One region of the Lysobacter sp. ESA13C genome, then DNA from elsewhere that is predicted to be linked to it. Evidence: predicted binding sites of a transcription regulator. Region 1 holds the regulator's gene; the other holds the start of a gene.
What was found. The regulator sigma-54, encoded in region 1, starts transcription at its own class of promoters, with help from an activator protein. The targets are predictions, from matches to a motif close to TGGCACGNGCNTTGC.
Positions count from the first base shown of each region.

Region 2: a site for sigma-54 is predicted at 1,549-1,563, ahead of glnA (type I glutamate--ammonia ligase). Genes of this name have one in related genera too.

Region 1 is NZ_JAHXYK010000003.1:555,214-558,950, forward strand. It holds gene LC490_RS08550 (PTS sugar transporter subunit IIA) at 116-580, opposite strand; gene raiA (ribosome-associated translation inhibitor RaiA) at 623-952, opposite strand; gene LC490_RS08560 (RNA polymerase factor sigma-54) at 1,184-2,593, opposite strand; gene lptB (LPS export ABC transporter ATP-binding protein) at 2,676-3,395, opposite strand; gene lptA (lipopolysaccharide transport periplasmic protein LptA) at 3,395-3,737, opposite strand, start outside.
Region 2 is NZ_JAHXYK010000001.1:22,442-26,178, reverse strand. It holds gene LC490_RS00110 (DUF2750 domain-containing protein) at 21-512, opposite strand; gene LC490_RS00105 (undecaprenyl-diphosphate phosphatase) at 544-1,350, opposite strand; gene glnA (type I glutamate--ammonia ligase) at 1,641-3,050, shown strand; gene LC490_RS00095 (TorF family putative porin) at 3,623-3,737, shown strand, end outside.

The sequences.
Region 1 (3,737 bases):
AGATGGGGCGGGCGAGCCGATAGACCGGCTCAGCGGCTCGGGGAACGAACTGGGCTGGGATCAGTGCGTCTCAGATCCGTACGCCTCGAATCGCCACGGCTCAGAACGGCACGGCTCAGGCCGCGCTGCGGCGGCAGTGATCCAGCAGGCGATAGCTCAGCTCGGCGACGTTCGGTGCCGTGCGCAATCGCTCGAGAAAGCCGTTATCGGCGAAGCGTTCGGCCAGTTCCGCCAGCAACTGCAGATGTTGCTGGACGTGGTGCTCGGGAATGGCCATGGCCAGGACCAGGTCGACCGGGCGCCCGTCGATGGCGCCGAAATCGATCGGCTGGGCCAATCTGAGAAAGGCGCCGCGGCTGTTTTCGAACAAGGGCGTGCGCGCGTGCGGAATGGCGACGCCGTGGTCGATGGCGGTGCTGGCGAGGCGTTCGCGTTCGCCCAGGCTTGCGCGCAGGGCGAACGCAGTGGAGGCATTGCCGTCGCAGAGCATGCGTGCGGCGACATCGAGCACGGTATTGCGATCGCCGGGTTCGACCACGATCGCGACCCGTTCCGCACTCAGTAATTCATAAAGCGGCATGACAGCGTGTCTGGATCGATGACCGGGTCCCGGGGACCGGGTTCAGCCTACGAATTCGCCATTGCGTGCGAGGCTTTCGCCACGGTGATGGTCGACTTGCTTGCTCTTGTGCTTCATCAGCAGGCGGTCGAGCTTGTCGGCGAGCAGATCGATGGCGGCGTACATGTCGATGGCGGCGGCATCGCAGTGCAGGGTACGGCCGGCGATGAGAACGGTGGCCTCGGCGCGATGGTCGGGCTTGTCGAGACTGAGCTGGGTACGCACGTCGAAGGGTTGGTCGAAATGGCGTTGCAGACGGGCCAGCTTGGTTTCCACATAGTCACGCAGGGCTGCAGTGACTTCCAGTTGCTGGCCGTGGGTTTCGATACGCATCGGAGACCTCCTTCACGTCGCGGGAGAATGCAGACTGGGCTCCGGACCGTCGGTCGTCGACGGCTCCGGGGCCTGATTGACGCCCTGGCCGGGGCCAGGGATTCCAGCATCTCACGCTCAGCTCTGGGTGCAAGTGGCAAGACCGCAACAATGGTCGTAGGCCACTGCTAAGGCACTGATTCTATGGGGAATTGAGGCCGAAATCCCGCGGCTTTGCGGGATTTGGCGGCCTCAGGCCATGCGCACGCGCTCTTGCGACGAGGGAATGCTCATCGCCTCGCGGTACTTGGCCACGGTGCGGCGCGCGACCGGCACGCCGGTGGCCTTGAGGGTTTCGGCCAGGCGCGCGTCGGACAGGGGTTTGCGCGGGTTCTCGGCCTCGATCAGGCGCCGGATCATGGCCTGGATCGCGGTGCTGGAGGCCTCGCCGCCGGAGCCGGTGTCGATGCCGGAGGCGAAGAAAGCGCGCAGCGGCATGGTCCCGCGCGGGGTGCGCGCGTACTTGCGGGCGATTGCGCGCGAGACCGTGGATTCGTGCAGGCCGACTTCGGTGGCGACCTCGCGCAGGGTCAGCGGGCGCAGCGCGCTGTCGCCGAATTCGAGGAAACCGGCCTGTTGCTTGAGCAGGCAGCGCGCGACCTTGAGCAAGGTGTCGCCGCGCGCTTCCAGGCTCTTGAGCAGCCAGCGCGCTTCCTGCAGATGGCCGCGCAGATAGCTGGCGTCGGAGGCGTTGGCGTGGCGGATCATGCTTTCGTAGCCGCGATGGATCGAGATGCGCGGACGCATCGCTTCCGACAGGGCCACGCGCCACAGGCCGTTCTGGCGCCAGATCACCACGTCGGGGGTGACATAGGTGTCGGTGGAGATCGCGCCCATCTGCGCGCCGGGACGAGGGTCGAGCGAGCGCAGCAACTGCACCGCGATCTCGACCTCGGCGATGTCGCGCTTGAGTTCGCTGGCCAGGCCGGCCGCGCCGATCCGCGGCAGGCGTTCCAGCGGTTCGCCGGCGATCACCAGGGCCAGGGCCTTGCCAGGGGTGTCGTCGGACAAGGTGTTGAGCTGCAGGCTCAGGCACTCGCTGAGCGAGCGCGCGCCGGAGCCGACCGGGTCGAAGCGCTGCACCTGGTGCAGCACGGTCGCGACTTCTTCCTCGCTGACGCCCATCGCCAGCGATTCGACGATCGCGGCCAGGCTTTCGCGCAGGTAGCCGTCGTCGTCGATCGCCTCGATCAGGGCCACGCCGATGCTGCGGTCGCGCTGCGACAGCGGGCTGAGGTGCAGTTGCCACAGCAGATGGTCGTGCAGGGTCTCGGCCTCGGCGACCTGTTCGGCCGCGGGCGAGTCTTCATCGCCGTGATCGGAGGGCCCGACCCGCTCGTACCAGGTCTCGCCGTCGTCCATGGTCCATTCGGGTTCGGCGGTCGGCGCTTCGGCGCCTTCCTCGGTGCTCGGCGGCGGGCGCGGTTCGTCTTCGTTGACCGCGGACGGGTCGGTCCAGTCGAGCAGCGGATTGCTCTCGATCGCGGTGGCCAGTTCGGCTTCCAGTTCGACAGCCGACAGCTGCAGCAGGCGAATCGCCTGCCGCAATTGCGGCGTCATCACCAACTGTTGTCCGAGCGAGGCTTGGAGGCGGGGCTTCATCATCGATTGCTAACGCGACCTGAGATGGCTGTCGGCCCGGGCCGCGCGTCGTGGGCGCCGTCCGCGCCCGGCAACCGCTAGGTTACAGACGGAACTGCTCACCCAGATAGACACGGCGGACATCGGGATTGGCCAGCAGCGCGTCCGGAGCCCCCTGCGCGAGCACGCCACCGTCGTTCAGGATATACGCCCGGTCGCAAATGCCCAAGGTTTCACGGACGTTATGGTCCGTGATCAACACTCCGATGCCGCGATTCTTGAGATGGCGCACGATTCGCTGGATCTCGCCGACCGAAATGGGGTCGACGCCGGCGAAGGGTTCGTCCAGCAGCATCAGGCGCGGGCGGGCGGCCAGGGCACGGGCGATCTCGACCCGGCGGCGCTCGCCGCCGGACAGGCTGGCGCCGAGCTGCTCGGCGACATGGGTCACCTGCAGTTCGTCCATCAGGCTGGCCAGCTCGCGCTCGATGCCGGCGCGGTCGAGGTCGTCGCGCAGTTCCAGCACCAGGCGCAGGTTGTCGGCGACGCTGAGCTTGCGGAACACCGAGGGTTCCTGAGGCAGGTAGCCGACGCCGTACTTGGCGCGGGCGTACATCGGCTCGGAGGTGATGTCCTTGCCGTCGAGGACGATCTGGCCGGCATCGGCTGGGACCAGGCCGACGATCATGTAGAAGCAGGTGGTCTTGCCGGCGCCGTTGGGGCCGAGCAGGCCCACCACTTCGCCCGCATCGAGGGTCAGGCCGAAGTCGCGCACGACCTCGCGCGAACGGTAGGCCTTGCGCAGGCCTTGTGCGACCAGCATCAGCCGCCTCCCTTGGCCGGCGCGGCGGTCTTGCTCTTGGGCAGCATGCGAATGTTGACGCGGCCGCCGGTGCCACCGCTCTCGACCTGGCCGGTCTTGGAGTTGTAGACGATGCGTTCGCTCTTGATGGTGTCGCCGTTCTTGTCGACGTAGGCGTTGCCGGTCAGGACGATGGTGTCCTTCGGCATGTCGTACTCGATCTTGTTGGCGCGGCCGTTGAACGGAGCGCCGTCGTCGAGTTCCTGCTTCAGCGTCGCCTGCGAGCCGGTCAGGGTGACGAAGCTGATGTCGCCGCCGGCGCGCTTGATGTCGGCCTTGGCGGCATTGATGATCAAGGTGCCT
Region 2 (3,737 bases), on a different contig from region 1:
GCCGTCGCGCCGCGCGGGGTTCAGGACTTCGGCTTGGCGAACTTTTGCGCCAGTTCGCGCTGGGCGCGCTCCAGGTCGAGGCGGCCGTCGCCGTCGTCTTCCTGCTCGCTTTCGTCGGCGAGCACGGCGTCGATATGCCCCAGCAGTTCCGCCGGGGTGACCACCGCGCACTGCATCGTCGTGTTCGGGAACACGCCGACGCCGAGGCCGGCTTCGGTCAGCGCCGGTGCGGCCTTCGCGCGCCAGGCTTCCAATTCGCGCAGCACCGGCGCATAGCCCTTGAGGTTCGGCGCGGCTGCCAGGGCGGCGCGCGCGGTGCCGGTCGAGGGCCATACCGGCAGCAGTTCCTGGCCGTCGGCGTCGAACAAGGTCAGGACGAATTCGCCGGATTCGGCGACCCACAACTGCCCGGTGCCTGCGATGGCCGCGACGAAGGCGGCGTAGCGCTCGGGTCCGGACAACTGCGCGTAGTCGAGCAACTCTTGTTCGGCGGCGCGATCTGCTTCGTTCATGGCGGCGGCTCCTGCCGGTGGGGCGATGCGATCAGCTACCGGAGGGCATCAACAGCAACAGCGCTGCGCCGAACACGAAGCGGTAGATCGCGAACGCGGTGAAACGGTGGGTCTGGATATAGCGCAACAGCCACTTCACCGCGATGAAGGCGGTCACCGCCGAGGCGACGAAGGCCACCGCGAGCGCGTTCCAGTCTTCGTTGGCCGCGGCGGGCGTGCCGAGCACGCCGAGCAGTTCGTAGCCACTGGCCGCGAACATGGTCGGGATGCCGATCAGGAAAGTGAACTCGGTCGCCGCGGCGCGGCTGGTGGTGCCGGCCAGCAGGGCGATGAAGATGGTCGCGCCCGAGCGCGAGGTGCCCGGGAACACGCCGGCGACGACCTGGGCGATGCCGACCAGGGTCGCAACGGTCCAGGTGATCTCGCTGCGTTCGCCGAGCGCGGCGGCGCGCTTGGCGGCGAAATGTTCGGCCGCGATCATCCACACACCGCCCAGCACCAACGCCCAGGCGATCGGCAGCACCTGGTCGGGCAGGGAGAAGCCGGCCTTCTTGACCGCGATGCCGAGCACCGCGGTTACGCCGAAGGCGAGGGCGAGCTTGAACAGGTAGTCGCGGTTGTCGCGCTGGCCGAAGCCGGTCGCCAACGTCCACAGCCGGCGCCAATAGATGACCACCACGGCCAGGATCGCGCCGGCCTGGATCGAGATGTTGAACAGGTCGGAGCGATGCCCGAGCCAGTGTTGCGCGATCAGCAGGTGGCCGGTGCTGGAGATCGGCAGGAATTCGGTGATGCCTTCGATGATGCCGAGAAGCAGGGCGGCGAGCAGGTCGGTCATTAGGGGCGGGGGTCTTGGGTCGGGGAGTCGGGACGCCGGCGGCGCGATCGGGGGTTCGCGGCGGCGCGCCAGAATAACGGAAAGCGTGCTGCACTAATTTGGTGCGATTGCTTGCTTCGTTGCGCTCATCTGGTGCGTTCTGTCGGCAGTGAATCGAGGATTCGCTTTTATTTCATTGACTTACCGGCGACTGAAAGTTGGCACGACGCTTGCTTCCCCAATAGGCAGGCGGCTTCAATGCCCTCGTGTTGCACGACTCTTTCACCCGACTCCCCATTCCCGGAACGAACATGTCTCTCGAACAGGTCGAAAAGCTCATCAAGGATCACAAGGTCGAATTCGTCGACCTGCGTTTCACCGACATGCGTGGCGTGCAGCACCACGTGACCTTCCCCAAGTCCATCGTCGAGCCCTCGCTGTTCGAAGACGGCAAGATGTTCGACGGTTCGTCGATCAGCGGCTGGAAGGGCATCAACGAGTCGGACATGATCCTGCTGCCGGATCCCTCGACTGCGTTCCTGGACCCGTTCACCGCCGATCCGACCGTCGTGCTGACCTGCGACATCCTCGACCCGGCGACCATGCAGGCCTACTCGCGCGATCCGCGCGGCGTCGCCAAGCGCGCCGAGGCCTACCTGAAGTCCAGCGGCGTCGCCGACCAGGCCTTCTTCGGCCCGGAACCCGAATTCTTCATCTTCGACTCGGTCCGTTACGCCAATGAGATGGGCCACACCTTCTTCCACATCGATTCGGAAGAAGCCGCCTGGAACTCGGGCAAGGAATACGAAGGCGGCAACAGCGGTTACCGTCCGGGCGTGAAGGGCGGTTATTTCCCGGTCGCCCCGCTCGACTCGCTGCACGACATCCGCGCCGAGATGTGCAAGACCCTCGAGCAGGTCGGCATCGAAGTCGAAGTGCACCACCACGAAGTCGCCAACGCCGGCCAGTGCGAGATCGGCACCAAGTTCAACTCGCTGGTCGCCAAGGCCGACGAGCTGTTGACGATGAAGTACATCATCAAGAACGTCGCCCACCGCAACGGCAAGACCGCGACCTTCATGCCCAAGCCGATCGTCGGCGACAACGGCAGCGGCATGCACGTGCACCAGTCCTTCGCCAAGGGCGGCGTCAACCTGTTCAGCGGCGACGGCTACGGCGGCCTGTCGCAGATGGCGCTGTGGTACATCGGCGGCGTGTTCAAGCACGCGCGCGCGATCAACGCCTTCACCAACTCGGGCACCAACAGCTACAAGCGCCTGGTGCCGGGCTACGAAGCACCGGTGATGCTGGCCTATTCGGCCCGCAACCGTTCGGCCAGCTGCCGCATTCCCTACGTGGCCAACCCGAAGGCGCGCCGCATCGAGATGCGCTTCCCCGACCCGATCCAGTCCGGCTACCTGACCTTCGCCGCGCTGATGATGGCCGGCCTGGACGGCATCAAGAACCAGATCGACCCGGGCGCGCCGAGCGACAAGGACCTGTACGACCTGCCGCCGGAAGAGGAGAAGGGCATCCCGACCGTGTGCCACTCGCTCGACCAGGCGCTCGAAGCGCTCGACAAGGACCGCGACTTCCTCAAGGCCGGCGGCGTGTTCACCGACGACTTCATCGACAGCTACATCTCGCTGAAGATGCAGGAAGTGACCAAGTTCCGCGCCGCGACGCATCCGCTCGAATACCAGATGTACTACGCGGTCTGATCACATGAGCGCCTACGCCTTGCCGCCACCCGCCTGCCGTCCCGATCGCCCGCGCCGCTTCGATGCGGCGCGGCGGGATGCCACGCGGCGGCGCGCGGACGCGATGCGCGACATGCGGTAACCAGCACACGGCCCGGGGCTAACGCTCCGGGCCGTGTCGCTTTCAGGGAAGACGAACCCACCCGGGCGACGCCACTCGCCCACGCCACCCGATATCGGCCTGAGGTCGACGTCGCGGGAGCGGCTTGCCCGAACAAACCCAGGGCACGCAGGGCAAAGTCCCGGACCGAAAACCGAAAACGAAGCAGAACGCAAACCCCGAAACCGAGAAACGATCGACCGACGCACTGCAGCCGACGCGACGAGTACGCAGCCATCGAGCCGCGACCGATCGACCCGCGCGGTGCCAGGACGACCGCACCGACAGGAGGACAGCCATTCGACGCAGGCGCGGACCGCAGAGTCCGCCCGCGCGTCCACCTCCGGCACGAGTACGACGAAGGCGTCGACGCGGCCGGAGCGCAACGAAGCAATGACCGGGGAGGGGCCACCGCTTATGAGGAGCCTGCGTCATGTCGTTACATCGCAAAACCGAACACGCCGGCGCCACCGCCGGTAAGACCGCGCTGGCCAAGGCGGCGCTCGCCACCGCGCTCGCGTTCGCCGCGCTCGCGGCCACGACCGCGC